DNA from 3 places in the Ruegeria sp. F11 genome. Region 1 is predicted to be linked to each of the others. Evidence: riboswitches for the same ligand, from Rfam matches in the RefSeq annotation. Region 1 holds a riboswitch; each other region holds the start of a gene.
The links. Region 1 has a riboswitch for cobalamin ahead of ACR0NJ_RS04470 (energy-coupling factor ABC transporter permease). Riboswitches for the same ligand answer to the same signal wherever they lie in the genome.
Positions count from the first base shown of each region.

Region 1 (10,595 bases):
GGAGGTTTCGTTGAAATCCTTGATCGGGAAAACCGACTGGAACACACCTTTGATGCCTTCGCCGTCCGTGGGCTGTTCTGCATCGCCGGAGCGCAGGAAAAGATCATAAGAAGATTTCTGCACCTCAATGAGGTTCGGCATTTCCAAAACTTCGCGGATTTTGCCGTAATATTTACGAAGACGTTTCTGGCCAAGGAACGTTTGAGCCATGTCAGATGTCACCTTTCGATGTTCTCAGCGGGCAAAGACACCGTCGGGCCCCGGCATCTTGCACAATCGAGACAACACGTCCGGATCAATTCGTGGCCACCGTCCCGAAGGCGGCCTCCCGATCCGAAAACCGTGTCTTAGAAAACGCCCCCGGATTGAGGCCCTTTCTAAGACAGGTTCGGCTGGACCCGGATTTCTCCGGACCCAGCCTGAACTTTTGGGCACCAACCGGAGTTCGATACGAACTCCGGACCGCTTTCTTTGAAAGAAAGCGGGTCCCTGAGCAAAAGCGCTTAGGCCAGTTCGACCTCGGCGCCAGCTGCTTCCAGCTTGCCTTTGACTTCTTCGGCTTCGTCTTTCGACACGCCTTCTTTGATCTTGCCGCCAGCTTCGACCAGTTCCTTGGCTTCTTTCAGGCCCAGACCGGTGATGCCGCGAACTTCTTTGATCACGTTGATTTTCGAAGCGCCGGCGTTCTTCAGAACGACGTCGAATTCGGTTTTTTCTTCCTCAGCTGCGCCACCGGCGTCGCCACCGGCTGCGACCATTACGGCGCCACCAGCTGCGGGCTCGATGCCGTATTCGTCTTTGAGGATGGTTTTCAGTTCTTGTGCTTCCAGCAGGGTCAGACCCACGATGCTTTCTGCGAGTGCTTTCAGATCAGCCATTTTATCAGCTCTTTCCGTTTACAGTGTGTGTTCCAACGTCAGGGAGTGTTCCCTACGCAGATCATTCAGTGCCAACCGCTTACGCAGCTTCCGCCTTCTCTTCGATGGTGGAAAGGATGCTTGCGATGTTGCTTGCAGGTGCGCCAATCGCGCCGGCGATGTTCGAAGCAGGTGCGCCAATGCAGCCCACGATCGAAGCAATAAGCTCTTCACGAGACGGCATTTTCGAAACGGCTTCAACGCCTTTGCGGTCCAGAGCGTTCTCGCCCATTGCACCGCCAAGGATTTCGAACTTCTTGTTCTCCTTGGCGAAGTCCTCGGCCACCTTGGCTGCTGCCACGGGATCCTCGGAATAGGTCAGAACGGTCATACCCGTCAGCAGGTCAGCGATGCTTGCACAAGGCTTTCCGTCGAGGGCGATTTTGGCGAGCCTGTTCTTGGCAACACGCACGGCACCACCCGCGTCACGAGCACGTGCGCGAAGGTCCTGCATCTCGGCAACTGTCAGACCGGCGTAGTGCGATACCACTACGACGCCAGAGCTTTCGAAGATTTGGCCGAGTTCCTCGACCACTTTCTCTTTCTGGGCTCTATCCACAGTTCTCTCCAAGTTAGGGGCGATATCTCACCCCGGCTCATATTTGCCGAGGGGTTAACCCCGGCGTTCAGGTCCGTTGTTACGGGATTAGCCAAAATGCGCCCGAGGATCGTGACCCTCAGAATTCTTTGGTCTTACCCGTCTCAGGCAGGGAATTAAGGGGCCGGATGGCACCACCCACCGTCTTGGACGAAACAAAATAAAGCGCACGACGAATCGCACGCTTTATTCCGCAGGTCTTATTAGGGCAGATGGCAGGGGTTTCCAAGGGGTAAAATCACCGGTCGCGCCGATGTTTCTACCCCCGAATTTGAATGTCCTGACACCATAACACGTTCGCCTTGGCGCCAATAGAAAAAATTGCCCTGAACAACCGTATCGGATGCAGCCGCAATTGACTTGGGCATCGTCGTACAGTCCATTCAGGGCCACAGGATCCACAACACAGACACGCGTATTTCCCAAGATGCAGGCCCTGACCAAAGACGAGCACGCCCTGGCCGCGGCCTGCGCGAGAGAATTCGCGCAAAACGGCATCCACGGGGCCGTTCCCGGGTTCGAATGCGTCTACCGGTCTCACGATTTTCCGGAAACCCGCTTCCTGCTGCGGGTGACGACGGAGTCGCAGTACTATGCAATCAAGATCGACACCACATCTGCCGAGACCGGCAGGCTGCAAAAGGAATTCGCGCTTCTGCAGGAGCTGAGCACCTATTTCGAGCGCAACCAGACTTCGCGGGTCATTCGACCTGTTTACCTGTCACAGGACGGGACATTCTTTGCCTCGGAATTCATCGACCGACCGACCGCCGTCGATCTGATCTACAACAGCACCGACGCCGATCAGGTCGCCCAGATCTACCGCCGCGCCGGGGCCTGGCTGCACGATTTCCACAGCTTCCGCCCGCCAACGCAATACGGCTTTCGGCCAAGATGGATGACCGCCAGCTTTCAGGAGCTTGCCGCGTCCCTGCCCCACCCCCTCGCCCGCAAAAGCGAGGTCATGATCAACGTCATGCGGTCCGAGGCGGACCGGCTGAAAGGCCAGCCCGACCTGCGGGTCTTTGCCCATGGCGATTTCCACGGCCTGAACCTGATCGTAGGCCATGGCAAAACCATTGGCCTGGATTTCACCGAAACGCGCGAGAAACTCGCGGCTTATGACATCGTCGACTTCCTGAAGGCGGATATCTTCCTCGATGGCCCGGCCTCCGAGGTCGACCGCAGCGGCATCCTGAAAAGACACAAAGAGATGTTCTTTCGCCGCTATCGCCATCCGATCAACATCGACATTCTGGATTTCTGCATCCGGGGGCGGTTGCTGAAAGACTGGCTGTTTCTCAGCCGCAGCGACTATGCCTGCAGCCCGCAGGAAGACCACCGCCGCGCGCGGCTTGAGCTGAGGCTGCAACAGGCGTTCCGGCAGGCCGCCGACTAGTGCCAAAAATGAAAAACCCGGGCAGTTCGCACCGCCCGGGTCTGTTCTGTCTGACAGCTCAGAGCTTATTCGCCCGAAGCAGCCGCCACATCCAGCGTCACGCCCGGGCCCATGGTCGAGCTCAGCGCGATTTTTTTCATGTAGGTACCCTTGGCACCCGACGGTTTCGCCTTGGCCACGGCCGAGACAAAGGCACGGACGTTTTCAACCAGTTTGGCTTCGTCAAACGACGCTTTGCCAACACCAGCGTGCACAACGCCGCCTTTTTCCGCCTTGAACTGAACTTCGCCGCCCTTGGCTGCTTCCACGGCCGCTTTCACGTCCATGGTCACGGTGCCGACCTTGGGGTTCGGCATCAGGTTGCGGGGGCCCAGAACCTTACCCAGACGGCCAACGATGGGCATCATGTCCGGGGTGGCAATGCAGCGATCGAATTCGATGGTGCCGCCCTGAATGGTTTCCATCAGGTCCTCTGCGCCAACGATATCCGCGCCAGCTTCTTTTGCTTCGTCAGCCTTGGGGCCACGAGCGAACACAGCGACGCGCATCGCTTTGCCGGTGCCGTTGGGCAGGCCGACAACGCCGCGCACCATCTGGTCCGCGTGACGGGTGTCAACGCCCAGGTTCATCGCGATTTCGATGGTCTCGTCGAATTTCGAGGTCGCATTGCCCTTGACCAGAGCAACCGCTTCTTCAACCGACAGGTTTTCCTTGCCGGCGACAGCTTCGCGCGCAGCGCGGGTACGTTTACCGAGTTTTGCCATCTTACTTCACCTCGATGCCCATAGAGCGGGCCGAGCCCAGGATGATCTGCATTGCGCCTTCGACGTCGTTGGCGTTCAGATCTTTCATTTTGGCTTCGGCGATTTCGCGAACCTGCTTGGTGGTCACGGTGGCCACGGTCTCACGACCGGGGTTCTCGGCACCACGGGGGCGGTTCCGCTTGCCAACCGGCTTCAGGCCAGCTGCTTTTTTCAGGTAATAAGACGCGGGCGGCGTCTTGATGTCCATGGTGAAGGACTTGTCCTGATAATAGGTGATCACGGTCGGGCAAGGGGCACCCTGCTCCATATCTGCGGTCTTGGCGTTGAACGCCTTGCAGAATTCCATGATATTGATGCCGCGCTGACCCAGAGCGGGGCCAACTGGAGGCGACGGGTTCGCCTGACCTGCAGGAACCTGCAGTTTCATTGTACCAGCAAGCTTCTTGGCCATTTGGTTTTCCTTTCAACTCGGGCGAAACGCGTTTCGCCCAGACTATGTTGCGTGGTCCGGCCCGGGATCGCGATCCCGGCAACCTCCCACGAGAGAATCTCGCCCGAAGACGATAGAGGCGGCGTTTATAGGGGAATGTGGGGGTTGGCAAGGGGGCGGCTTGCAGTTTCGAAAGCTGAGTTATGCCCACTCCTGACAGCTTGTGTCACAAAACCGTCCAGATGGGTCTGCGGCGCGGCGGGCACCACAGACCGTTGGTTTCGCGCTTATGCTGCCGCGTTGTGCAAACGGTGCGTAAAGATGCCCCGGTCGGTCAAGGTCCGCAGGCCTTTCGCGCCAGCCAGAACGGCCAGGTCGGCCAGCGGCTCGATCAGGATCACCAGCAAGTACGCCATGCCAAAGCTTGTCACCGCCGAGATGTTCTCGGCCCCAACGCCTTGCCCGTAGATTGCCCAGAAGGCTACCCAGGCAACCACGCCACCCTGATACACAGCGGACAGTTTCAGCACGTCCGAATAGCGCAAATCGACATAGCTGATGGTTTGCGGGATGATTTTTCTGGCCAGCGCGTCCACTGCAAAAAGCGGAAAAAGCAGGGTCGAGATGTTGACGAAGTACATTGGTACATCAGACGGTGCAAACAAGAAACCCTGAATTGCCAGACCGCCCGCTAGACCAAGGGCTGCCGGACCGGCCCCGAGCAGCAGAAACAGGGTTGTACCAAGTATGAAATGCACCTCTGAGATGCCGACAGCAAAGTGCGGAAAGACTTCGAAGAAGATAAAAACGCCGATAGCGGCCACAACCGAGCGCACGCAAAATGACGCTATGGAATGAGTTTTCAAATCATCGCCAATCAACTTCAAAGAATAGCCAGCAGCGGCTGCAGCCGTACCATAGGCGAGGACCATTTTCGCGCCGTCGACGACGCCAGGTTCGATGTGCATTATAGAGTTCCTTTCGCGTCCACCCGACGCATATAGAAGGGCCGGATTTCCGGCGGTTGCATTAAGATGGCAGGTATCCTGACTCGTAGCTCTGATAGTTCGGCTACTTACAGTTGCGGGGGCAGTCCGGGCATCTCACCCGGTTCCCAATTAAGACCTCCTCTCGAAGGCCACCATCAACGCGACACTACATGACCGCAGGCTGCGGGCAAGCTCTGTCTGCGACATGTAAGCGTACGCCCGCGAATCTTAAAAAACATTTGGCGTGAACGTCTCGGGCAACGTAATTCCGTAACGCTGCCGACAAAAAAAGCCGCGATGCCCTAAACATCGCGGCCGAAAGCAATTCCTTGCGGGGCGCCTCAGCCCTGCTTCGTAACCTGCGTAAAGTCCAGTTCCACCGGCGTCTCGCGGCCAAAGATCGAAACCGAGACTTTCAGCTTCTGCGCCTCGTCGTCCACGCCTTCGACCATGCCGTCGAAATCCTCGAACGGGCCGTCGTTGACCTTGACCTTTTCGCCCACCTCGAAGGTGATCATCAGCTTGGGCGCTTCTTCGCCTTCCTGAACGCGGTTCAGGATCTGGTTCACCTCGGCATCGCGCATCGGCATCGGGCGACCCTGCGGGCCCAGGAAACCGGTGACGCGGTTGATCGAGTTGATCAGGTGGTAGCCCTGATCCGACATTTCCATATGCACCAGCACATAGCCCGGCATAAAGCGGCGCTCGGTGGTGACCTTCTTGCCCCGGCGCACTTCGATCACCTCTTCGGTGGGCACCAGAACCTCGTCGATATCGTCCTCAAGGCCCTGCTCGGCCACCGACGTGCGGATCTGCTCTGCGATCTTCTTTTCGAAATTCGAAAGAACGCTGACCGAGTACCACCGTTTCGCCATGAACCTGTCGTCCTTGTTTGCCTTCGGTCGCATCCTGTTGGCCGGATGCACCGGTATTGAAATCCTATCGCGTGACCCGGAATAAAAAGCGGCGCGCGGTCCGAATCGCCGCACGCCCATTCCGAATAGTCCCGCGTCACCTACTAGCACATTGCGCGGGGCGCAAGGGGGCAGTGGTGTTTGGGCGCTTAGCTGAATGCGCCCAGAATAAGCTGCAGACCGCCGCGAATGCCCAGATCGACCAGAGCGAAGAACACAGCCGTCAGCGCGGCCATGATGAACACCATAACCGTGGTCAACAGCACCTCGCGCCGGGTCGGCCAGACGACCTTGGAAACTTCGGCACGGACCTGCTGAATGAACTGGATCGGGTTGGTGGTAGCCATTTGGCGTATTCTCTCTGCTAGCGGATGGGCCGGACATAACCGGGCATTGCGGCAATTTCAAGGGCAGTCGGGACAACTGTGAAGTTCGGGCATGGCCCGGTTACGGCTTGGGCTTGTCGTCCCATTCATCGCTCAGAATCCGGCGGGCATCGCCCTCGGGGTCTTCGTACTGGTTCGAGCGCACTGTGTAGATGAACGCAACCAGTCCAACACCGCCCAGAAACAGGGAAATCGGGATCAGGTAGGCCAGCACTTCCATCGTTCACCTCAGCCGCAATGCGTTCAGGGATACGGTAATAGACGAGGTCGACATCGCCAATGCGGCAATCAGCGGGGTCGCCAGCCCGATCACCGCCAAAGGCACGGCGATCACGTTATAGACGGTGGCAATCTGAAAGTTCTCGCGAATCCGTTTGGTAGCTTTGACTGCCGTATCGCAGGCCTCCGCAATCGGGGACAGATCATTGCCCAGCAGCACAATGTCCGAGGCCACCCGCGCCGCATCCAGCGCCGAGGCCGGAGAGATCGACACATGCGCCGCCGCCAGCGCCGCCGTGTCGTTCAGGCCATCGCCGACCATCAGAACGCGGTGGCCCTGATCGGTAAGGTTTTGGATATGCCCGGCCTTGTCCTGCGGCAACGCCTCGGCAATCCAGTTGGTGATGCCCAACTTGTCGGCCAGCGCCTCGACGGCTCCGCGTGTGTCACCTGAGATCAGGATCACCTGCTTGCCGGACTTGGCAAATGCGGCGACCGCCTCAGCCGCGCCGGGGCGCAGGGCGTCGGTGAATTTGAAGGCGACAGGCGCGTTTTGCCCCACGGCTAGCCAGGCAGAGGTTTCAGCCCCCTGCTCACCACCCACCCAAGCCGCGCGGCCCAGACGTACGCGTTGACCGCGATAGGTGCCTTCGGTACCATATCCCGGCACTTCGGCAATATCGCGCAGGTTGGCTGGTTTGATCCCGGCGGCCCGCGCGGCAGAGGCCAGCGAGACCGACAGCGGGTGCGCAGAGGCCTCGGCCAAGGCCAGCGCGATTTCCAGATCGGCGCGGGAATGGTCGCTCAGGTTGGTCAATTCCGGCGTGCCCGAGGTCAGCGTACCGGTCTTGTCGAACACGACCGTGTCCACCTCGGCCAGACGTTCAAGCGCGGTGGCGTGTTTGATCAGCATCCCCTTGCGGAACAACCGGCCCGAGGCCGCTGTGGTCACCGCTGGCACGGCCAGACCCAGCGCGCAGGGGCAGGTGATGATCAGCACCGCCGCCGCGATGTTCAGGGCCGTCCTCAGATCACCGGAATAGATGTACCAGCCCACAAAGCTGAGCGCTGACAGGATATGCACGCCGGGCGCGTAAAGCTTGGCGGCCTTGTCGGCCAGCGAGGTATAGCGCGAGCGCCCGGATTCCGCGATCGCCACCAGATCGGCCATGCGGTGCAGCGAGGTATCTTCACCCACCGCCGTGGCGCGAATGGTCAGGGGGCCGGTCAGGTTCACCTCACCGGCGCTGACCGCCTGACCGGTTTCAACGAAGACCGGCAGGGTTTCCCCGGTCAGCAGCGACCGGTCCAGTTCGGATTGGCCTTGGACCACTTCACCATCCACAGGCATCCGCCCGCCGGGGCGCACAAGGATCAGGTCGCCGACAGACAGCGCCGACACCGCGACCTCTTCTTCATGGCCTTGAGTGACGCGAATGGCGCGGGGCACTTCCAATGCGGTCAGTTCCTCAGCCGCGGATCGGGCCGCAGCGCGGGTGCGGTAGTCCAGATAACGGCCCGCCAACAGGAAGAAGGTCAGGGTCAGGGCGGCGTCGAAATAGGCATGCTCGCCGCTCAGCGCGGTTTCCCACAGCGAGGTGGCCAGCGCCAGAAGGATCGCCAGCACAATCGGCACGTCCATGTTCAGACGGCGAACGCGCAGGGCACTCCAGGCGTTGGCGAAAAAGGGCTGGGCAGAAAACGCAATCGCCGGCAAGGCGATGGCTGCAGAGATCCAGTGGAACATGTCCCGCGTCGCATCCGACGCGCCGGACCAGACCGACACCGACAGCAGCATCACATTCATCGAGGCGAATCCGGCCACAGCCAGCCGCATTAGCAGATCGCGCCCCGCCTTGTCGGCGCTGGTGGCGGACAGGGCACCGGGGTCAAGCTCGTGCGCCTCAAAGCCTGCGCGTTCCAGAACCGGGATCAGGTCAGCGGCGCGCGTCTCGGGCGCGGCTTTGATCATGGCGCGTTTCAGGGTCAGGTTGACCCGCGCATCTTCGACACCGGGATGGGCGTTCAACTCGCGCTCGACAGTCGCGATACAGGCCGAGCAATGGATTCCCGGTAAAGACAGCGCAATCTGGACGTCCTGCGGGATAGGCCGCGCCGGTTCCGCCGGGGCCGCGATGCACCCCGGACAGGCCGCCGTGCCAGATGAAATCCGCGCCGTCACACCCCTAGCCTTTCACAAACAGGGGCACGCGCTGCGCAAATTCGGCCCCTTCGCTGTCGCGGGCCACAAGGCGGATGTTCCAGTTGCCCTTGCCCAGCGTGGCGGGTGTCGCATAAGCGGTGCCGTCAAAGGTGAAATCGGGCGAGAAATCCTCGCGCACATGGGTTGCACGGCCCACCACGGCCTGCAGGTCAGCGACCCGAACCGGGTCGCCGCTGGCATCGGTGATGTGCAGGATCAGCAACCCGCCTTTGGATTCGGCGCGCACCTCCCACCCCAGGGCCTGATGTTCCTGCAGGCGTTCATTGAACTCCTGACTGGCGACATACGAGTTCTTGACCTCCAGCCCCGGAAAGGTTTTGACCGCGCTGTAAGCCAACACCAGATTCACCGCGATGATCACGCCGAAAGCGCCCACAAACACCGCCAAGGCGTGTTTTCCCGTGAATTTACGTTCCGCCATAATCAGTTCCCCCGCCCGTTGAACGTGGTGTCCTTCGACGCGCGCTCACCACTGCTGAGGTCCTCGACCCAGATTCGTACCGGGGTCGTATCCGCCCCGGCAGGTACCGTGTCTCCGGAGGCCACGATGTAAACGCGGGTCAATTGTGCCGTATCTGCGGTGACATTCACAGTATCAATATCGGTGCCCTCAATCTCGATCCGCAGCGCCGGATCACCGGCCAGAGACAGTTTGAACAGCCGGTCTTCACCATGTTTGTTGCGCAGACGCACATCGTAAGTGTTGCGGATCGTACCATCCGACAGGGTCACGAAAGTCGGGTTGCGCACCGGCGCGACCGTCAGATCAATATCCGAGCGGATGAACAGGGCAAACAACAGGGCAATTCCCACCAGCGACCACAGGGCCGTGTACATGATCGTGCGCGGACGCAGGATATGCGTCCACACGTTTTTGGGCGATTTGCCCGCGCGTTCGTTGGCCTCATCGCTGAGCGCCATATAGTCGATCAGGCCGCGGGGCTTGCCGATCTTGGCCATCATGTCATCGCAGGCGTCGATACACAGGGCACAAGTGATGCATTCCAGTTGTTGGCCATCCCGAATGTCGATCCCCACGGGACAGACATTCACACAGGCCATACAGTCGATGCAGTCCCCAAGCTCGGAATCAGCCGTGCGCTTGCCCTTGCCGCGCGGTTCCCCCCGCCACTCGCGATAGCCGACGACCAGAGTGTCCTCGTCCATCATCGCCGCCTGAATGCGGGGCCAAGGGCAGGCATAGATGCAGATCTGCTCGCGGGCGAAGCCGCCGAAAAGGAACGTTGTGCCCGTCAGGATCAGCATCGTGGTATAAGCCACCGGATGCGCGTTGCCTGTCACCAGATCGCGCGCCAGCGTGGGCGCGTCGGCAAAGTAAAATACCCAGGCCCCGCCGGTGGCGAGGCCGATCAGAAACCAGGCGGTCCATTTGGTGACGCGTAGCCGGGCTTTGCGGAAGTCCAGTTTCTTTTGCCGGTGCAGCCGCAGACGGGCGTTTCTGTCGCCTTCGATCCAGCGCTCGACCAGAATGAACAGATCGGTCCAGACGGTCTGCGGGCAGGCATAGCCACACCACACCCGGCCCAAAGCCGAGGTGAAGAGGAACAGCCCCAGACCGGCCATGATCAGAAGACCGGCGACAAAGTAGAACTCGTGCGGCCAGATTTCGATCCAGAGAAAGTAGAACCGACGGTTTGCCATATCCAGCAGCACCGCCTGATCCGGCAGGCTGGGGCCGCGATCCCATCTGAACCACGGGGTTACGTAGTAGATGCCCAGCGTCACCACGAGGAT
Region 1 covers NZ_JBQFOW010000002.1:381,997-392,591, reverse strand. The annotation lists gene rpoB (DNA-directed RNA polymerase subunit beta) at 1-210, opposite strand, end outside; gene rplL (50S ribosomal protein L7/L12) at 504-878, opposite strand; gene rplJ (50S ribosomal protein L10) at 958-1,476, opposite strand; gene ACR0NJ_RS04485 (phosphotransferase) at 1,943-2,914, shown strand; gene rplA (50S ribosomal protein L1) at 2,980-3,678, opposite strand; gene rplK (50S ribosomal protein L11) at 3,680-4,129, opposite strand; gene ACR0NJ_RS04470 (energy-coupling factor ABC transporter permease) at 4,396-5,076, opposite strand; cobalamin riboswitch at 5,128-5,269, opposite strand; gene nusG (transcription termination/antitermination protein NusG) at 5,439-5,972, opposite strand; gene secE (preprotein translocase subunit SecE) at 6,161-6,358, opposite strand; gene ccoS (cbb3-type cytochrome oxidase assembly protein CcoS) at 6,459-6,617, opposite strand; gene ACR0NJ_RS04450 (heavy metal translocating P-type ATPase) at 6,621-8,798, opposite strand; gene ACR0NJ_RS04445 (FixH family protein) at 8,803-9,261, opposite strand; gene ccoG (cytochrome c oxidase accessory protein CcoG) at 9,264-10,595, opposite strand, start outside.

Region 2 (10,595 bases), on a different contig from region 1:
CACCGTGAACAACCCCATAGACCAGTCGGTCGAGCACGTCATCCGATTGCTTGAACGCCGGCTGGAAGACCCCGCCAGCCAGAGTGAAACGCTGTTGATTGACCCGTATTTCGTGCCGCGCGGGACGCATTAACAACGTCAGTCACTCCGTGCCGATTTGAACAGGTACAAAAACACGAACAGCGACCCGATGGAGGTGGTCACGATCCCCACGGGCAGTTCCTGCGGCGCGAGAAGAAGCCGAGACAGGATGTCGGACAGGGTCAACAGAATCGCTCCGACAATTGCTGAGGCCACCAGCAAGTTGCGGTGCAGGGTTCCGGCAATGCCCCGGGCGATGTGGGGGACCATCAGGCCGACAAACCCGATCACACCCGCGACCGAAACAAAGCTGGCTGTTGCAAGCGCGGCGACAAAGAACATGCTGAACCGCAGGCCCTGTACCGGAATGCCCAACGTGGCAGCCGTAAAATCCCCGGTCAGCAGCGCGTCCAACCATCGACTGCGGTAGAGAGCATAGCTCAGGATCAGACCGAGGCCGATCAGAACCAGCGGGAAGGTCTCCCACCGGGCCAGACCCAGCCCGCCCAGCATCCAGAAGATTACAGAATGGGCGGCGCGGCTGTCTCCGGCGAAGATCAGGTAGTTGGTGATGGCCGAGAACAGGAAAGACACCGCCAACCCAGCCAGGATCAGTTTCTCCGGCGCGCTGGTGCGCAGGCTGTGAACAAGTGCGAGGACAATGCCCGATGCAATCAAGCCGCCGCAGAACGCGGCTAGCGGCAGGGTCCAGATGCCCAGAACATCGCCGGTGACCGTGATCACCAGAACTGCACCCGCCGCAGCACCCGAGGACAGGCCAAACAGAAACGGGTCCGCCAGATCGTTGCGCGTGGTGGTTTGCAGAACTACGCCAACAACACCAAGCCCAGCCCCGATGACAGCGGCGAACAGGGCCCGAGGCAGGCGCAGATCGAACACGATCCGGTGCATGGGCGACATCTCACCATCGGTCAGACCAGTGCCAAGGCCAATCGCCGAGATAACGTCCCGCACCGGGATCGGCGTTGTTCCGTAGACCACGGACAACAGCAAAAGGGCGATCAGAACGACCGCCCCCAGCAATATCAAACGGCCCGTTTGGGCCATATCAGTTGCTCACCGGGTGCATGGCCCTTGTCATTTTCTCGATGGCGTCGATGTTGGCCGGTCCGGGGGTCAGCTCTTCGTAGCGCAGGCCAATCCAGCGTTTGTTGATGACCGCATCGGTCTGCGACATCACCGGGTGTTCCTGCAGGAACTTGAACGTGTCTTCCGCCCCGTTGCCGGTCTGATAGTCCAGTAGCACTAGGAATTCCGGGTTCGCGGCGGCAACGGCCTCCCACGAGGTGCGGCCCCAGCTTGTATCCAGATCATGGGTCACGTTCACACCGCCAGCAGCCGTGATCATCGCGTCGGGGATGGCGAATTTGCCAGCGGTAAAGGGCGCATCAGCGGGCCCGTCCAGCAGGAAGACACGCGGCTTGGTCACATCTGCGGTTTTGGTTTTGATCGCGGCAAGCTGCTCTTTCCAGCCGGACACCAGCGCCTCGGCCCTGTCTTCGACATGCATCACTTTGCCCAGACGCAGAACATCGTCAAACAGCAGGTCCATGCTGGCCTCGGGACGGTCCTTGTCCAGATGCACGCAGCTCTCAGACAGGATCATGGTCTTAATGCCGAAGGGGGCCAGCGTGTCCGGCGTGACATCACCGCCCGGTTTCATGCCGTAATACCAGCCTGCGAAGAACAGGTCGGGTTCCACCGCGACAAGGTTCTCGATGGTGGGGTACTTCGGCGCAAGCTCGGGGATGTCGCCGCGCTGCGCGTCGAAATCGGGGCTGGTCTTGTACCAGCCGGTGATGCCGGTCAGGCCAACGATCTTGTCCTGCAGGCCAAGCGCAAAGGCCATATCGGTCATGTTCATATCATGCACGACCAGGCGCTCGGGCTGGGTGTCAAACACCAGCGGCTCACCGCAGTTATCGACCGTGACTTCATGCGCCGCCGCGCCGCTTGCAAGACCGGTGATCAGCGCCACGGACCAGAGTTTCTGCTTCATCCTAAATCCTCATAAGGTGACAGTTTACGTTTTCGGATATCGAGCGCGGGGATCACGCGGCCTTCATGCTGAAAGCACAGGTAATCCACGCCAAAGGTTTCGCGGACGCGGTCTGGGGTCAGTACCTCGCTCACCGGTCCAAAGCCGGTCAGGCGCGTGGCCTTCATCAGGGCGACATGGGTCGCGAATTCCGGGATCATGACCAGATCGTGCACGATCATGACAACCGTCACGCCCAGTTCAGCCACCAGCGACAGCATGTGGCCCTTGGCATCGGGGTCCAGATGATTGGTGGGTTCGTCCAGGAACAGCAAATCCGGATTTTGGGCCAAAGCCCGCGCGATATGGGCGCGCTGCCTTTCCCCACCGGACAGCCTGCCCAGCGGCTTTTCTGCCAGATGCGACAGCCCGGTGACATCCAGAACCCGCTTCAGATCGGTTGCATGATCCTTGGCCGATCTTTCCGCTTTGATGGGAATTTGGCCCAACGCCACATATTCCCGCAACCGCAGCCGACTGTCCGGGAACTCCTGCTGGCCGACCACAGCAATCGTCCGCGCCCGCTGCGTGGCAGAGAGTTTGCGCAGGCTTTGACCGCGAATACGAACATCCCCGAACGCGAGGCGTTCGGCCCCGCAGAGCAGTTTCAGCAACGTGGTCTTGCCCGCGCCATTCGGGCCAGCAATCGCCAGAATCGAACCCTCTTCGACGCTGAACGAGGTGTCCTGCAACAGAACGTCGCCGTTCAGCGCGTAATACTCCAAACCCTCGGCCACCAGAAAGCTCATGCCTCATCCTCCGATGGCAGGCGGGGCAGGCGCGATAGGGTTTTGGTCAGCAGGGCAGGGGGACGGTCCGAGGCACTGGTCCAGCCGTCTGGCGTGTCGCGATACTGGCAGGCGAACTCGACCAGCGCGGTCAGGTCCTTTTCGGTCTGAATATCGCCGAACAGATACTGGGCCTTGCCCGGTGCCTGCAGGCCCACGGTCATGGGCCGTTCACACCCTGCCATGCAGGCGATCAGGCGGGTTTTGAAACCTTCAGGAAGCTGGCGGTCCAGAACGTCTTTCGCAACGTCCGCCGAAACAGGCCCCTGACAGGTCTCACAAATCAGCACGTAGTGATCAGTATCGTTCGGCATTCTTCGCCCCGAAAAATGCCAAATGCAGACAGATGCTGCCGGTATCTTGAACACGCACGCGTGCCATCAAAGCCTCCTTCCAGGACGCCCCGCCCCGGGTTGGTTGAACATATGATGGCAGGTCTCCTGACTTGCGGGTCGTTGCTCGACCAACCTTCCCGGCCCTCGGGCCAGTGGCGATTTGGCGTCGCTCTCCGCCTACAGTTGCGGGGGCAGTCACGGCATTGGCCCACAAAGGCCGCACCGTATTCCCATTTTCATCCCTCGGGCACGCCGTCGGGAACCATCCCGTGCAGCTAGTCCGGGGACGGAATATTTGTCAAGAGCGTGGGTTCGACTGCGCCACGCTGACGCCGGTCAATAATCCGCGACAAGAAGGAAATCGGGTTCGGCGTCTTCCTCGATCGTGGCGAAGCGCGGGATCGGGTCTTCGAACACATTGTCGGTGCGGTCGTCATTAACGGTCGAGACCTCGCCAATCAGACAGTCGCCGCGTTCCGCCCAGAAGGCGTGCCAGATGCCGGGCATGAGCGTGACGCTTTGCCCCGGCGCGAGCCGCAAAAGCTCACCGGGCTGGATGGTCACGGGGCAACCGTCGCTGGGCACGACAACGGGAGTGTCCCGGTCGATCCCTCCATCTGCGTCCGAGGCGTAAATCTCCATCACCAGATCACCGCCACCCCGGTTGATGATATCCTCGGCCTTCACGATATGGCGATGCATCGGGGACAGTTGCTTGTCGCGCGAGATCAGCAGTTTCTCCGCGTATAGCATCCCGCGCCCGAGACTCAGGTCATTTGCGTCGCCATTGCGCAGGGTGAACAGAAACAGGCCCAGCTCATCAAACCTGCCCTGACCGTAGTCGGTAATGTCCCAGCCCAGACTGCGATCCCGGATGCCAGCCGCCTTTTCGCTGCGCATCTGGTCGGGGGACCAGTCGGCAAAAGGGGGCAGCACAGCGCCGAAAGAATGGATAAAGGCCTGCGCCTCGGCCTTGATGCGGTTGATATCGGATCGTTTCATGGGATTGCCCTTATTAGGGGTTAAAGCTCGTGCGCCCAGGGCGGGTTCGCCCCGGCGCGGGATACTGTGACGGCGGCAACAGCCGCGCCAGAGGACAAGGCGGCGCGAAGATTGTCGACACCCAGCGCCTGAAGACTGTCTTTGGTCAGGTTTCCGGCTTTGTGCAACTCGGCCAGAACACCGGCGTTGAACGTGTCGCCCGCACCGACCGTATCGACAACATCGACCGGCTGACCTGGCACCGACACTTCGGTTCCGTCCGCCAGATAGCCCGTGGCCCCTTCGCTGCCTCGGGTGACAATAACCACCGAAGGCCCCGCCTGCAGCAAAAGCGGCACTTTCTCGGCCAGAGGTTCCGGGCCCGGCACGATCCAGTCCAGATCCTCGTCCGAGACCTTGACGATATCCGCCTGCGCGATCATCCGGTTCAGCCGCGTGCGATACCGGGTCGGGTCCTGAATGAAACCCGGGCGGATATTGGGATCCAGCATGACCGCACGACCCGCGCCGTGGCGGTCCAGAAGGTCGGCATAGGCGTCGGCGCAAGGCTCGCAAGCCAGGCTGATACCGCCAAAATACAGCGCTGACACGGCGGGCAACTGGTCCGGCATATCCTCGGCCCGCAACATCCGGCCCGCGGTGTTTTCGTCAACGAAAGTGTACGAGGCGTGCCCGTCCTTCAATTGCACGAAAGCCAGCGTTGTCGGTCTGTCCGAGCGGATCACATGCGCGGTGTCCACGTGGCTGTCTTTCAGCGCCTGCGCCAGTTGATCGCCAAACATATCCGAGGACAGACCCGTCAGCATGGCCGCCGGAGCACCCAAACGGCCAAGGGCAATCGCCGTATTGAAAATAGCCCCGCCCGAATGCGGCACAAACCCGCTTGCACCCGAGGTCGTGGGCTCGGCGATCATGTCGATCAGGGCTTCACCGCAGCACAGGATCATCCCGCATTCCTTCCGCGAAATTCAGTTCAGGCGGCAAGTTTACCGCGCGAGCGCATTTTTGCAGAAATTGTTAGCGCCAACAATGCCAAATTCGGCCTGTTCGGACACATAAAGGTTCATCGAACGGCGCAGATCGCTGAACCGCCCACCCGCGTTGAATGCCGCCCGGAACGTATCGCCAAAAAGCCAGCGGTTCTTTTCAGCGACTCCACCGACCAGAAACACCCCTCCGGTCGGCATCAGAGTCACTGCCATATCGCCCATCAAAGCCCCCAGTTGTGTCGTGAACATCTGTGCCGTTTTGACAGCGATGGGGTCAGAGCCATCGCGGGCATCCTGCAGGATGTCCTTTGCCGTTCGCACCGGCGTGTCGGCTTGGCCACTTGCCATGCCGACGGCCTGATATAGGATCGGCAGGCCCGTGCCGCTCAGGAACATCTCTGCCTCCAGCGTCAGACTGTCATCAAAGAAGCTCTCGGGCGAGATGCGGCGGGCGGCGTCGAACACGTCCACCTCATCCCGATGGCGCGGCGACAGACCCACATGGCCACCTTCGCCCGAGGCGGTGTGATAGTGGCCTTCGGAATACAGCAGCGCACCAACGCCCAGTCCGGTGCCGGGGCCCACAACAAGACGGGTTCCGGGTGGCGGAGTATCCTGCCCCTGCAGAACTGCCACATGGTCGCGTGTCACCTCGGCCACGGACCAAGCGGCGGCTGTGAAATCATTGATGACAAACGTATTCTTCGCGCCTGTGGCCTGCGCAAGTTCGACCTCGGACAAGTCAAGATGGGCGTTGGTCAGGCGGATAACCCCGTCTCGCACCGGCCCGGCCCCGGCGGCCACAACCGCCTGGGGATTGGTTCCGATTTCGTCGCGCAGGCTGTGGAAAGCCTCAAGCAGATCAGGCAAAGTACCGGTCGGATGTTTACGCAGATCGACCAGCTCTCCGTTCGAAACAACGCCTAGGCGGGTGTTTGTACCACCGATATCCGCGACCAGATTCCAATGTTCATGCACAGCCCCTGCCGGTTGCGCCAGCGGTAGGGAAACCTTGCCCGCGCCGAGCATTGATTTCACCGCATGGAACGAGGCTTTGGGGGTCCGTTCCAGCGTCTCGAAATCCACATCCACCAGCCCGAAGCGTTTTTCGTACCCGAAAGCCCATTCGTAGTTGTCCAGTAGCGACCAGATGAAATAGCCGTTGACTGGAACGCCCTGATCCAACGCGTTCTGAACGGCAGCCAGATGGCTGTTCAGATAGTCAATCCGGTCATCATCTTGCTGCCGCTTCGGGCTCGCCATGCCGTTTTCGGTCACGAACAGGGGCAGGTCGCCGGTGTACTCGTGACACGTCCGCGCAAGGAAACGAGTCAGGGCGGCGGGGTCGATCTCCCATCCCATCTGGGTTTTGGGCAGCGGGCCGGGCACCTCGGTCAAGCCCGGCCATGCGGAATCAACCGGGGCGATCAGCTTACGGGTATAGTAGTTCAGCCCGCACCAATCGACCGGTGTTCCGATGGTGTCGAAATCATCCTCCCAACCGATCGGCAAGTGAGGCTCCAGCCCCTTCAACACGTTCTCAGGATATGCTTTTTTGAACACGCCCCCTAGAAAGAACCGGTTGTAAATACCGTCATATAGGTCAGCAGCCTCCCGCGCCTCGGGGCTGTCATCGGCGGGTTCGGCCCATTCCAGATTGAACACACCGCCCAGATTGGACATGCCCAGCCCGCGCATCGCCTGAATGGCGCGGCCATGGGCCAGAAGAACGTGATGCATCGCGCGGGCCGTGGCGCGGATATCGCGCAGGCCCGGCGCGTGGTGGCCCTCGAAATGGCTGAGCCAACTGACACACCAGGGCTCGTTGATCGGCGCGACGGAATACATCCGGTCGCCGATGCGACCCATGATCACCTCGGCGAAATCGGCAAACCAACCGGCGATGTCCCGATTCCGCCAGCCGCCCAGATCGGCCAGCGGCGAGGGGAGTTCCCAGTGATAAAGCGTCGCGCAGGGGCGAATGCCGCGCTCCAGCACGGCGTCGACCAGACGGTCGTAATAGTCCAGACCAGCCTGATTGACCGGCCCGCGCCCCTCGGGCAGCACGCGGGCCCAACTGGTCGAGAACCGGTAGCAATCGAACCCGGCCTCGCGCACCAGATCGAAATCCTGCTCGAACCGATTCAGGTGATCGCAGGCCAGATCGCCGTTTTCCCCCCGCACCACATTACCGGGCGAGGCCGCAAACGTATCCCAATGGGTCTGCCCCGCGCCGCCCTGCGCGTGCCCTTCAATCTGATAGGCCGAGGTCGCCACGCCAAAGAGGAAATCTTTGGGAAAATCACTGCGGGTGTATTTCATGATCATATCCTGTTTGGTGCCGGACCGGTTGATCGGCCAACGACCAGTTCCGCCTCGAGCAATCGGGTTTTGATCGGGTCCTCGGGCGACTTGATCCGTTCGATCAGCATGTCGGCTGCCAATTCACCCGCCTGCCGGACCGAGGATCGGGTGGCGGTGAAAATGGGCACATCCTGACCGTTTTTGAGGTAGGACAGATCATCGTCATGGGCAATGACAGACACATCACGCCCCATCTGAAGCCCGGCTTCGTCCAGCGCCCGGCGCACCCCGATGGCCGAGATCATGGACGCGCACAATATGGCCGTTGGCGGGCTGTCCAATTGCAGCATGTCGCGGGTCTCGTGGTGGCCATAGACCTCGGTCATCTCGGCACTGCGCATCAGGTCCGGGTCGGGGTCCACGCCGCTTTGTTGCAATGCCTCAAGGTATCCGTCGCGCCGTCGTTGGGCGAAATCCATATCCTCAAGCCCATTGATCAGTGCGATGCGGCGATGGCCGAGGTCGATCAGAAACCGGGTGGCCCGCAGGAACGAGCTTTTGTTGTTCACGTCGATCCAATCATAGGGAACGGTGATGCCGGTCGACCGTCCATGGACGATGAACGGGACGGACATGCGGTTGAGAACCTCGATCCGGTGTTCGTTCACTTTTGGCCCCTGCAGAACGACGCCATCCACGGCCCCGCGCTGAAACAGGCTGCGATACGCCTCTTCGATCGAGGTGTCGTCGGCGCTGGTGAACATCATGTCGTAGCCATGTTCCGCGTATTTACGCGCGGCACCGGCCACGAAATCCCCGAAAATCGGGTTTACCATTTCATGCTGCGAGGAACTGGGAATCACATGCCCGATCACCATGGACTTCCCCGTCGCCAGCCCCTTGGCGCGGCTGTTCGGTCGATAGCCATGTTTGGCGGCTGCGGCCTGAACGCGAACCCGCGTATCCTCGCTCACCTCGGGATAGCCGTTCAGCGCGCGGCTGACGGTTGTCTGCGACAAGCCAAGGATTTCCGAGAGTTGTTTCAGGTTCATTTCGGTTTCAAAGCGCCTTCAAACGCGTGCTCTTTTCTGTATTGTGGCCAATTTACCGTTCCGTCAACCCGTTTTGCTCAGAATGTTAATTCTATGAGCAGCGAGAAACAGAATATTGACAGGGCATGAATGTTAGCGGATAACACCGTTTATCCAAAGCGCTTTGAAAATATTTAAATGCGCAAGATATCGTCGGGAGGACTATTCATGAAACACGCGCTTTACGCAGGTGCGGCGACGCTCGCCCTGATGGCAGGGGCGGCACAGGCGCAGGGTGAATTGATCCACCCCGCGGGTGAGGGCAGCTTTGACTGGGACGGCTATCAGGCTTTTGCCGATGCGACCGACCTGTCCGGCGAAAGCCTGACAATCTTTGGCCCATGGCTGGCGGGTGAGGGGAAATCGTTCGAAAACCTGGTCGCCTATTTCGACGCGGCGACGGGGGCGAATTCGAGCTATGTGGGCTCGGATTCGCTGGAGCAGCAGATCCTGATCGACGCCGCTGCGGGTTCCGCGCCGAACCTCACGGTGTTTCCGCAACCCGGGCTGGCCGCGAACATGGCCAAGAACGGCTATCTGACGCCACTGCCCGAAGGGTCGGCGGACTGGATCAGGGAAAACTTCGCCGCCGGTCAGTCCTGGGTCGATCTGGGGACATTTGAAAACGCCGAAGGCGCAGACGGCTTCTACGGTTTCTTCTTTAACGTGAACGTCAAATCTCTGGTCTGGTACATCCCCGAAAACTTCGAGGATTTCGGCTATGAGGTCCCCGAGACGATGGAAGACTTCAAGGCGCTGATGGATCAGATGGTCGAAGACGGCGAGACGCCGCTTTGCGTCGGTCTGGCCTCTGGCGGCGCGACCGGTTGGCCTGCAACGGATTGGGTCGAGGACCTGATGCTGCGCACCCAGCCGCCCGAGGTTTATGACGATTGGGTCTCGAATGACATGAAGTTCGACGACCCGCGCGTCATCGCCGCGATCGAGGAATATGGCAGCTTCACCCGCAATGACGACTACGTGGTCGGCGGCGCGGACGACACCGCCGCGATCGACTTCCGCGACAGCCCCAAGGGCCTGTTCGACAGCCCGCCCGCCTGCATGATGCACCGCCAGGCATCCTTCATTCCGGCCTATTTCCCGGAAGGGACCGAGTTGGGCGTGGATGCGGATTTCTTCTACTTCCCGGCCTATGCCGAAAAGAACCTGGGCACACCGGTTCTGGGCGCAGGAACGCTGTTCACGATCACCAATCCCAACCCGGCGGCCGAGGCATTCATGGAATTCCTCAAGACCCCCTTCGCGCATGAGATCATGATGTCGCAGGACGGATTCCTGACCCCACATCTGGGTGCAAACCCCGAGAATTACTCGAACGACACCCAGCGCGGGCAGGGCGAGATTCTGACCAATGCGACAACCTTCCGCTTTGATGGCTCGGACCTGATGCCCGGCGCGGTCGGCGCGGGGACGTTCTGGACCGGCATGGTCGACTATTCCTCGGGCGCGAAGGACGCGGCGACGGTCGCCAGCGAAATCCAGTCGTCGTGGGACGCAGCAAAGTAACCAAGGTTTGGGGCGGTTTCTGAGCCGCCCCGCCTTTCAACGGACGAGGGCGTCATGACTCCGGCACTTCAGGGCCTGCTGACCATCGCCATCGGCGTGTCGGGCTGCGTGGGCTATTTCTACCTCTCGAACCAGTTTCTGGACAAAGTCCTGTTCCCGCCGCGCGGGCCCAATGCAGGCCGCAACATCAACCGGGCGAACATGATCCGGCCCTGGCTGTTTCTGTTCCCGGCGCTTGCCGCGCTTGGCCTGTATCTGGCCTATCCGGTTGTAGAAACCTTGCGCCTGTCACTCACGGAACGCGTGCCCGGCGGCGGGTACAGATGGGTCGGTCTGGACAATTACACCCAGATGGCGGCTGAGCCGAAATTCTGGGAAGCCATGCGCAACAACATGTTCTGGCTGATCGTCGTGCCTGC
Region 2 covers NZ_JBQFOW010000003.1:247,182-257,776, forward strand. The annotation lists gene ACR0NJ_RS05625 (LacI family DNA-binding transcriptional regulator) at 1-133, shown strand, start outside; gene ACR0NJ_RS05630 (FecCD family ABC transporter permease) at 139-1,149, opposite strand; gene ACR0NJ_RS05635 (ABC transporter substrate-binding protein) at 1,151-2,101, opposite strand; gene ACR0NJ_RS05640 (ABC transporter ATP-binding protein) at 2,098-2,889, opposite strand; gene ACR0NJ_RS05645 (DUF1636 family protein) at 2,886-3,242, opposite strand; cobalamin riboswitch at 3,342-3,545, opposite strand; gene ACR0NJ_RS05650 (D-lyxose/D-mannose family sugar isomerase) at 3,600-4,265, opposite strand; gene ACR0NJ_RS05655 (carbohydrate kinase family protein) at 4,286-5,212, opposite strand; gene ACR0NJ_RS05660 (glucokinase) at 5,252-6,283, opposite strand; partial or broken gene ACR0NJ_RS05665 (GH1 family beta-glucosidase) at 6,278-7,576, opposite strand; gene ACR0NJ_RS05670 (LacI family DNA-binding transcriptional regulator) at 7,579-8,610, opposite strand; gene ACR0NJ_RS05675 (ABC transporter substrate-binding protein) at 8,818-10,176, shown strand; gene ACR0NJ_RS05680 (carbohydrate ABC transporter permease) at 10,231-10,595, shown strand, end outside.
Region 2: linked by a shared signal. The riboswitch ahead of ACR0NJ_RS05645 (DUF1636 family protein) and the one ahead of ACR0NJ_RS04470 (energy-coupling factor ABC transporter permease) in region 1 are both predicted to bind cobalamin.

Region 3 (10,595 bases), on a different contig from region 1:
TTTTGCTGGGCGCGGGAATGTTGGCCGTGGTTCTGCTGAGCCTCGCGCTCAAGTGGCTGTTGGGCTACCGCGCGGGCACGTTGGGTGAGGATCTGATCCGGATGATACGCCTGCGGCTGCTGGCCCGTTCGGCCGATATGGGTCAAACCGGTGAAACCGTCCGCAAGGGCACCATGACCACTGCAATCTCGGCCGAGGCAGAGGAATTGGGCAAGTTCGCGGGCGGAGCCTTTTCTGACCCGGTGGTTCAGATCGGCACCCTGATCACCGTCATCGGCTTCATCACCTCAACACAACCGGGGCTGGGCCTGATCGCCCTGTCGATGATCGCGCCGCAGATCGTCATCGTTCTGGTCTCGCAGCGCAAGGTGAACGTCTTTGTCGCCGAGCGGGTCCATATCTTGCGCAGCGCCACTGACACGCTGACGACCGAGGACATCGAAAACACCGTCGCGGATGTCGAGGCTAAATTCGATGACATCTTTGAGACACGGCGTCGGATGTTTGTCTGGAAGCTGTCCACCAAATTCCTGCTCAGCGCGATTAACGGGGCCGGAATGGTTGGCGTTCTGATGCTGGGCGGCTGGTTGGTTCTGCAGGGGCGTACCGATGTGGGCACCGTGGTGGCGGCCACCAGCGGGCTTGCGCGGATACAAGGGCCAACAGCCTTTCTGATCGCCTTTTACCGGCAAGTCAGCGCCAACCGGATCAAGTTCGACCTGATGCGCGGCCTGTTTGGCCCCGATCCCGCGCGATATCGCAAATACACCAGACATAAAAAATGACCGCGCAGCCCTGCTGACACGGTCATTCTCCTGAAATCGCCAAACGTTACGCGCGTTCGGAATACTCCATGGTCTCGGTGTTCACCACGATCATCTCATCCTGACCGATGAACGGCGGCACCATCACCTTGACGCCGTTGTCCAAAACCGCGGGCTTGAACGAGTTCGCAGCGGTCTGACCTTTGACCACCGGCTCGGTCTCGACGATCTTGCAGGTGACTTTCTGCGGCAGCGTCGCGTTCAGCGCCTCGGATTCGTAGAACTCGACCACAATAGTCATGCCGTCCTGCAGAAACGGGCGGCGTTCACCCAGCAGATCGGCGGGCAGTTCGATCTGCTCATAGGTCTCGGTATCCATGAACACCAGCATGCCGTCAGATTCGTAGAGGAACTGCTGATCTTTCTGTTCCAGACGCACACGTTCGACCTTATCCGCCGACCGGAAACGTTCGTTCAGCTTGGACCCGTTGCGCAGGTTGCGCAGCTCGACTTGCGCAAAAGCACCGCCTTTACCGGGCTTTACGTGATCGACTTTGACAGCGGCCCACAGCCCGTCATTATGCTCAAGCACATTGCCGGGGCGAATTTCGTTCCCATTTATCTTGGGCATGACATAAATCCTTCACAAACGGTTGATGCGTCAGTTGCCGTCCCTATATCTGGCGGGACCACACCTGACAAGACAACGAGACCTAGTGCTGCACTTGCAGCAAGCCATGCAAATGACGCAACGTAGATATGCATTTTAGGTGTATCCGAATCGCACCTAATAGGTCATAAGGACCGTCACGCCGAAAATGCAAGAGCAAGAACAACAAGGAAGACGAGATGAGAGATTTCGTTGACGGCACTGCCTTTAACAACGAGCAAGGCAATCGTGCACGCAAACTTTTCGCGGCCGTTGTGCTGGCTGCTCTGGATGACGCCATCGCCGATGACAAGAAGTACGGCAATGGCCCCGAACAAATCGCCCGCTGGGCCCGCTCGCGCGATGGGCGCGAGGTGCTGTCCTGCGCCGGTATCGACCCGAACGAACGGGTTGTTAGCGGACTGATGGAGTTCGTTGGCCGTGGCGTGCGCACCTCGGTCGCGCTGTCGCGCGAAGAAAGCGAGCGTCGTAACGCTGCTCAGCAGGCAGAAGCCGCCTGATCCACGGCGTATTCTGATGAAAAAGCGCGCTCCCATAACCGGAGCGCGTTTTTCTTTTACCCTAACCTCAGAAGAATAGCAGCCACTGCCGGGCCACCCAGATTTCGGCAGCCAGCATGAGCGTAAAGAGCAGCTTGGCCCAGACGGGTGCCCCCCGCCGCCACAAAACAACGTAGGCCGCCAAACAGGCCGCAGCCGAAACCGGCGCGACCCACAGGGCATGATGGGAGCTGTCCCAATAGCTGACCGGGCTGTGAAAGACCCATGAACTGAGCGGCCAGAACTGCGGCCTGCCATCCCCTGCGTGCAGGAAGAAATCCAATGCAAGGTGCAGCAAACCTGCGCTTGCCGCGACCGTCAGAAACCTCCACCCGCGCCAGAGGCCGAGCGCAAGGGCCAGCCCCCAAAGGATGAACGAGTTGTCGATGGCAAAGACCGTTTGCCATGCGGTTGAGAAATAAAGCTGGTCGAAAACCACCTGCGGTGGGATGCCCAGAACGTAAAGCGACGTCCCGGCCATCAGATACAATGACAGATCGGGCAAAAGCGAACCCAGCAGCGCGGCCCACAGGGTTGCCCCCCTTGCAGGGCGCGCGAAAACGGCGGCACCGATCAAAAGATGAGCGGGCGTGTTCATCCGGGGCTTTCCCTTTTCGGCCAAATCAGGTCATCTGCGCCTCAACGTATAGGAGACGGCCATGGTTCGCGCCATCATGATTCAGGGCACCGGCAGCAATGTCGGGAAATCGGTTCTGGTGGCCGGGCTGGCGCGGGCCTATACGCGGCGGGGGCTCAGGGTGGCTCCGTTCAAGCCCCAGAACATGTCCAACAATGCCGCCGTGACCGAAAACGGGGGTGAGATCGGGCGCGCGCAGGCGCTGCAGGCGCGCGCGGCCAAGCGTCCGACGCATACGGATATGAACCCTATCCTGCTGAAGCCTGAAACCGATACCGGCGCGCAGATCATCGTGCAGGGCCAGCGCGCGGGTACGATGAAGGCGGGCGACTACCGAAAGGACAAATCCAAACTGCTGGGCGCGGCGCTGGAAAGCTTTGATCGCTTGTGCAGCGATGCCGATCTTGTGCTGATCGAAGGCGCGGGCAGCCCGGCCGAGACTAACCTGCGCAAGGGCGACATCGCCAATATGGGCTTTGCCTGTGCCGCTGAAATTCCCGTGGTTCTGGTCGGTGACATTCATCGCGGCGGCGTGATCGCGCAGATCGTGGGCACGCAGGCCGTGCTGGACGCAGATGACCTGTCACTGATCCGGGGCTTTGCGGTCAACCGCTTCAAAGGCGACGTATCCCTGTTCGATGACGGGCGCGATGATATCGCTACCCGCACTGGCTGGCCTTGCCTAGGGGTCGTGCCGTGGTTCCATGACGCCTGGAAGCTGCCCGCCGAAGATATGATGGATATCCGATCCCATACGGGCGGTGCCTGCAAGGTAGTTGTCCCTCAGCTTGAACGTATGGCCAATTTCGACGATCTGGACCCACTGTCTGCGGAACCCGGCCTTAGCGTTGAAATCATCCCCGCAGGCCGCCCCCTGCCCGGCGATGCGGACCTTGTGTTGCTGCCCGGCAGCAAGTCCACCATTGGCGATCTGGCCTATTTCCGGGCGCAGGGGTGGGAGATTGACCTCTATGCCCATTTGCGCCGGGGCGGGCATGTTCTGGGCCTGTGCGGCGGCTATCAGATGCTGGGCAAAACCATCTCGGACCCGCACGGGGTCGACGGTCGCCCCGGCAAAGTCGAAGGCTTGGGCCTGCTGGACGTGGACACGGTCATGGCGGGCAAAAAGCAGGTCACGCTGACCGAGGCCCGCGCCATACCCGGCGGAGAACCTGTCAGCGGCTATGAAATCCACATGGGACGAACCGAGGGCCCCGACTGCACCCGTGCGTGGCTTGAGGTCGAGGGCCGCCCCGAAGGTGCGGCCAGCCCGAACGGTCGCATTCTGGGCAGCTACCTGCACGGTATCTTTTCGTCAGACGCCTTCCGCGCCAGCTATCTGTCAAAGCTGGGGGTCACGTCGGACAACGCCTATGAGGACGGGGTCGAACAAACGCTGGACGCTCTGGCCGACCATCTGGAACAGCACATGGATCTGGATCAGTTGCTGAAACTGGCGCAGACGCCCCGGCGCTAGGCCTTACTCCAAGTCCTGCGCGGCCAGAGCGCGATGAATTTCGCGCCGCACCATTTTGCGGACGTTTCGGGTGATGCGCTCGCCCAGCGCGCCCTGCAATTCCTGCCGGACGACATCCGCGATCAATTCGCGCAGGGCATCTTCATCAATGGGTAAGGCCTGAGCTTCAGCCTCTTCCGCCGGGTCGATTGCCGACTCAGGCGTTTCCCGCTCGACCTGTTCCGGTTCGGGCGCTGAGACTGTTGAACTTCGGACGAAGGTCGCCGCGGCCTCAGGTTCTTTTACAAAGACGAATGACTCTGGCTCATCCTGTGTTTCCGGCTTCTCAGCGGCAAAGCCTTTTTCCGCGTTCCACGGCAAGGACTGAACAGGCGTACCGGAATAGGCGTCATCGCTGTCGCCATCGGGTTCCCACTGATCCTCGGTTCGGGCGATCGCAGCCTCGAGCGCTTCGATCTTGGCGCTCAGGCTGACTGTCGGATTGTCTTGCGAGGCCGCCGGTTCGCTTTCCGTCACAGGGTTCTCAGCAACCGCTGGAGCCTTGTCATCCCGATTGGCCGGAGTGCCCGCACGAACAATATCGCAGGTCCGCAACAGCATCGGCTTCGCCGATTTCTCGGCGCTGTATTCCGGTTCAAGCTTCAGCGGTGCCGCATCCCCTTTCGGAGATTTGCCAATGCGCAGGGCATCCGTCAAAACCAGCCGCCCGGGCTTGCGCGCGGTAGCTTTCGGGTCCGATCCCGGCTCTTTCCGGGCTTCTTCGCTGACAAGACGTTTCACCGAAGACAGGACATCTTCGATACCGGCTTTTACGACATTATCCGTCATTGTTCTCTACCGCTCTATCCTCGGGATTGAGTGTAGCCAAACAATGCAGACCTCACAACAGGTAGTATCGCCCCTTAGTCCCGCCGCAATGCTTTGAGGACCCGATCCAGATCCTTGCTCTGCTTGCTGACGCGTGCCGGCGCTTTCTTGACCAAATTGTAATACAGTGTCGGATCATAGATTTGCACCGCAAGGCCCAGACGTTCCGCAGTCAGCAGCCCCTGCGCCTGCAGCAACTGATAGGCTGCCAGCGACCGTTCCGTGCGCGAGGCGACTTCGGCCAATTGCGCATCCAGCAAATCCTGCTGGGCGTTCAGAACGTCAAGCGTGGTCCGGGCACCCAAGGTGGCCTCCTCGCGAATCCCGTCAAACGCGACCTGCGATGCCCGCACCCGTTCGGTCGAGGCTGTCAGGCTGGCGGTTGCAGAGTCAAAGCGGGCGAAGGCATCGGCGACACCTTGCGTGATGTCCTTTTGCACGTTCAACAGGTTGGCGCGGGATGCATCACGGGTCGCCATGGCCCGGCGCACCTCGGCTGCCAGACGGCCACCGGCGTAAATCGACTGATTGAGCGTCAGCGCAACGCCTGCCGTGTTCTGGTAATCGTCATCGTCAAAGTTTTCCCGCACACCGGCATTCGCCCCAAAGCTAACGTTCGGGCCAAGATTGGCGCGTTGCTGCTGTACGATCAGGTCCAAGGCCCGCACCTGGTGCTGGGCCGACAGGATGGCCGGATGGTTGCGCTGCGCCAGGCTAACCGCCTCGGACTGCGAGCGGGGCAGATTGGGCAGGCCCGGCTGACCGGCCGTCCGGCCCGGGGACTTGCCGACCGCGTTCACATATTCGGCCTGCGCGGTGCTGAGATCACCGCGCGCATCCGCCAGATCCGCACGCGAACTGGCCAATTGCGCCTCGGAGAGGGCAACGTCTGTTCGCGTCACCTCACCCACTTCGAACCGATCGTTCGAGGCGCGCAGTTCCTCGCTGGATACGTCCACGTTGTTCAGGCGAATCTGAACCGTTTCTTCCTGTAGAAGCACGCTCAGATACGCGGTCGCCGCGCGGAACAGAATCTGTTGTTCGATGTCGATCAGCGTTTGCCGGGTCGACAGAACAGTCTCCTGCGCAGATTGCTTGCCCAACACCGACGCGCCGCCGTCATAGATCAGCTGGGTCAGAGTCAGCCCGGTGAAGAACCGGGCCGGGTTGGTCGTCGTTACCGTCGTTCCGGTGCGTGTTCTTGTGTATTCCTGGCTGATATCAACCGTCCAGTTGATGATCGGGCGAAGGGCCGAAAGAGCAATCGCCACATCTTCATCCGCTGCACGCAACAGGGCCCGGTTCTGTTCCAGCAGGCCGCTGGTGTTATACGCGCCGATGAACGCATCTGTAATATTGTCCGCCCATGCTGCACGTCCGGGAACCACGCTGATGGCAATGCCAGCGGTCAAAGCCAACGCCCTGACCAGCTTACCTGTCGCCGTACCACGCATATCCAAATCCTCTCAAATCGAAATAACGCTGCCTCTCCGGCAGTTTGCGTCTTTGTTTTCAACTAATCAAGGCGGCAAAAATATCTGTCAAACAACTATAGCGAAAATGCACACTTTGCGGAAAAACTTTCTAAAACCGGTGCGCTGGCGTTAAAGGCATCTCGCCAACTAACCCGTTCGCCGGACTTGCGGCCGATCCGGACGGTTCCCAGATTGCCTTCGATAAACAGGCAAACAATGCGGCCATGATCCTTGAGCTGGCCCAGCAGATCGTCCGGTACTTCCTCGACGCCCCCCTGGATCATGATCACGTCATACGGCCCATGTTCAGCCGCACCCTGCGCCAGAGGTCCCACATGGACAATCGCATTGTCGGCATTCACGTCACTGAGCAGGCTTTGCGCCTCGGACGCAAGGGTTTCGTCTTCCTCGACACCCACAACCAACTCGGCCATACGCGCCGCAACAGCAGTGGAATAGCCAAGCGCCAAACCAATATCCAACACCGCTTCGTCACCAGAGATATTCAGCAGATCCAGCATCTTAGCCAGCGTCCGCGGCTCAAGCATGCAGCGCCCGTTTCCCAGGTCGATCAAGCCATCGGCATAAGACGCCTCACGCTGTGACGCGGGCACAAAGCTCTCGCGCGGCACATTCAGCATAGCGTCGATGATCGGAAATTTTGTGACGTCCGAGGGCCGAACCTGCGTGTCAACCATCGTGCGGCGCCGGGTGGCGAAATCTGTCATGTGATCTCTCGTCTTGAGCCCTTGATTATCTGGCTTGTGCCACATCCCTTGAGCACCGGCAACGGCCCAGATGCCGCAACCGAGGTTTTGTGACGGGTTTGCTACCGGGGCGAGGGCGTTCAATTTGCGAGGCGAGCGCCGATTTTACATTCTTCCCACTGGACGCCCCCAGCGAAAGCTGCTAAAACGCCCTCCACACCACGGCAAGTATTTGATTTTACTTGAAAAGGCGAGTTGGCGGAGTGGTGACGCAGCGGATTGCAAATCCGTGTACACCGGTTCGATTCCGGTACTCGCCTCCATCTCTCTGAAACACCTTGGTTTTGCGGTCTGGTTGCTCGCATTATTCTGCGGCGCGCCCTTGCGGGATCACCTCATACCCTGGCTCTTCAGGCTCATCATCCTCCATTTCAGCCGGAAAACCGGGCGCGCGGATGTCCAGGCCGGTGGACTCTTCCAGCCGTTTGATGATGTTCGGCGACAGTTCGCGGTCGCCGTAGCGCGCGATCCCGTCTTCGAAAATCTTGATCATCAGCGGGTTGATCTCCAGCGGCACTCCGGCGCGATCGGCGACCTCTTGAAACAGGCCGATATCCTTTTTCACCAGATCCATGGTGAACGAGATATCGCGCGAACCGTTCAGGATGACCTGACTTTCCGTCTCATGCACAAAGGATGTCCCCGACGAAATCTTGATCGCCTCATAGGTGGTGCCAAGGTCCATCCCGGCGGCTTTGGCGGTGACCAAAGCCTCGGCGCAGGTGATCAGGTTGGCGGTAGCGAGATAGTTGGTCAGCACTTTCAGCACCGAGGCCGAACCCAATTCACCCGTATGCAGGATGCGCCGCCCCATGGTGGTCAGGAAGGGCAGGATGCGCTCGAACGTCTGTCGATCACAGCCCGCGAAGATCGAGATATTGCCCGTCGCGGCCCGATGGCAGCCGCCCGAGACCGGGCAATCCACCGCAGTTCCGCCCCGTTCGATCACCATCGCGCCAAGGCGTTTGACCTCGGCCTCGTCGGTGGTCGACATCTCCATCCAGATTTTGCCGGGGGTGACCTCGGGCAGCATTTCCTGCATCACTGCGTCCGAGGCAGCGGGGGATGGCAAACAAGTGATCACCGCATCGCAATCGCGCATCAGTTGGGCCGGGCTTTCAGCGGCCTTGGCCCCTTGGGCGACAAACGCGGCCACCAGATCGGGGTTTAGATCATGCACCGTCAGATCGATCCCGTTGCGCAACAGCGATCCCGAGAGCTTGCCCCCCACATTGCCCAGCCCGATAAACCCTACTTTCATGCGCCGCACCCTCCTGTTCGCGTCTTGCGAACCATGCCAGCACGTCGGCCCAACCGGATCATGCCGCCCAGCGACCCGGACAGGTCGCTTTTTACCCGCGTGATCGCGGATCAGCGTGTTGCGCTTGACAAGCGGGGCAACCCTGCCGCATGTCCCTTTCGTTGGTGTCTGCGACAGCAGATGAAAAGGGAATGCGTCAGCGGATCATCCGCCAAACGCAGCCGCCCCCGCGACCGTGACCGGAGAGGGTGCCCAAGCCACTGGCGAATGCCGGGAAGGCGGGACATCCGACAGAGGACCACCTCTGACATCCGCAAGCCGGGAGACCTGCCAACACCCGAGAATGAAACCGGACGGGGTGTTCCGGTGTCGGGTCAATGGACCCGCATGAAACCCCGTCCCCCACGATGAGGATTTGGGGGGATGAGAGACATGACCGAGACCGCTCCGGTCGAATTGCTGGTTTGCACCACTTGCCGTCGCGGGCTGCCCGTCGAAGATGACGCGCAACGCCCCGGCACCCTGTTGCACAAGGCGCTGGAACAGGCGGACCTGCCCGAAGGGATCACGCTGAAAGCCGTGGAATGCCTGTCGAACTGTGACGAGGGCTGTTCCATCGTGCTGCGTGGTGGCCCGGATCGCTGGACATTCGTGTACGAGCATCTGAACGAGGTCGACCACATTGACGTGATCGTTGACGGCGCCACCAAGTATCTCGCGACCGAGGATGGCCTCGTTAAATGGCGCGAGCGTCCCGAACATTTCCGCAAAAACTGTGCGGCCCGCATTCCCCCGATTGGAGCCCTGAAATGAGCAATCTCGAAAAACTGCCCGTCACCGTGATCACCGGCTTTCTGGGCTCGGGCAAAACGACACTGGTCCGTCATCTGATGCAGAACCCGCAGGGCAAGCGTCTGGCCGTTGTGGTCAACGAGTTCGGCGATGTGGGCGTAGATGGCGATATCCTGAAATCCTGCGCCATCCCGGATTGCCCGGCCGAGAACATCATGGAACTGGCGAATGGCTGCATCTGCTGCACCGTGGCTGACGATTTCATACCCACGATTGAGGCCCTGATGGCGCTGGAGCCGCGCCCCGATCACATCCTGATCGAAACCTCCGGCCTAGCCCTGCCCAAGCCGCTGCTGAAAGCCTTCGACTGGCCGGATATCCGGTCCAAGATCACGGTCGATGGCGTGATCGCTCTGGCCGATGCCGAGGCCGTCGCTGCGGGTCGTTTCGCGCCCAATGTCGAGGCGGTGGACGCGCAGCGCTTGGCCGATGACTCGATTGATCACGAAACACCGCTGTCCGAGGTATTCGAAGATCAGATTTCCTGCGCCGATATCATCCTGCTGACCAAGCCCGATCTGGCCGGTCCCGAAGGTGTCGCGAAAGCGCGAGAGATCATCGCCGCCGAAGCCCCGCGCCCTTTGCCCGTCGTTGAGGTGGCCGAAGGTGCCGTAGACGTGCGCGTCGTGCTGGGCCTTGAGGCCGCCGCCGAAGATGACATGGACGCTCGTCCCTCCCATCACGACGGCCATCACGATCACGAGCATGACGATTTCGAAAGCATCATCGTCGAGCTGCCGGAACAGGCCGACCCGCTGGATCTGGTTGCCAAGATCGAACGTCTGGCCAAGGAACTCAACATCCTGCGCGTCAAAGGCTATGCCGCCGTTCAGGGCAAACCCATGCGCCTGCTGGTGCAGGCCGTAGGTGCGCGTGTGCGTCATCAGTATGACCGTCCGTGGGAGCCCGGCGAAGACCGCCGCTCGCGCCTTGTGGTCATTGCTGAGCATGACGACATCAAAGAGGCCGAAATCCGCGATATCCTTGTGGGCGTGACCGAGACCGCCGAGTAAGCCATGCACGTCGTCTTCCGCGAAAGCCACGGGCTCGAGGAAACCGAGACCCCGACCGATCTGGGCCAAAGCCCGGCGGATCTGGTGGTGCTGTCCTTTTCTGACAGTGACCTCGGCGCTTTCGCGGCAGGCTGGCATCGTGGCGGCGGCCCAGAAGGGCGGATGCCGACCCTCCGGCTGGCCAATCTGACGGCGCTGAAACATCCCTTGTCCATCGACACCTATGTCGAGCAGACGCTGGAAGGGGCCAAAGGCATCCTGATCCGTCTGATC
Region 3 covers NZ_JBQFOW010000001.1:90,535-101,129, reverse strand. The annotation lists gene ACR0NJ_RS00500 (ABC transporter transmembrane domain-containing protein) at 1-785, shown strand, start outside; gene efp (elongation factor P) at 832-1,395, opposite strand; gene ACR0NJ_RS00490 (DUF6280 family protein) at 1,614-1,934, shown strand; gene ACR0NJ_RS00485 (cobalamin biosynthesis protein CobQ) at 2,002-2,571, opposite strand; gene ACR0NJ_RS00480 (cobyric acid synthase) at 2,633-4,087, shown strand; gene ACR0NJ_RS00475 (hypothetical protein) at 4,091-4,915, opposite strand; gene ACR0NJ_RS00470 (TolC family outer membrane protein) at 4,990-6,408, opposite strand; gene ACR0NJ_RS00465 (protein-L-isoaspartate O-methyltransferase family protein) at 6,504-7,157, opposite strand; tRNA gene ACR0NJ_RS00460 (tRNA-Cys) at 7,386-7,459, shown strand; gene ACR0NJ_RS00455 (NAD(P)-dependent oxidoreductase) at 7,501-8,568, opposite strand; cobalamin riboswitch at 8,603-8,806, shown strand; gene ACR0NJ_RS00450 (DUF1636 family protein) at 8,890-9,270, shown strand; gene cobW (cobalamin biosynthesis protein CobW) at 9,267-10,322, shown strand; gene cobN (cobaltochelatase subunit CobN) at 10,326-10,595, shown strand, end outside.
Region 3: linked by a shared signal. The riboswitch ahead of ACR0NJ_RS00450 (DUF1636 family protein) and the one ahead of ACR0NJ_RS04470 (energy-coupling factor ABC transporter permease) in region 1 are both predicted to bind cobalamin.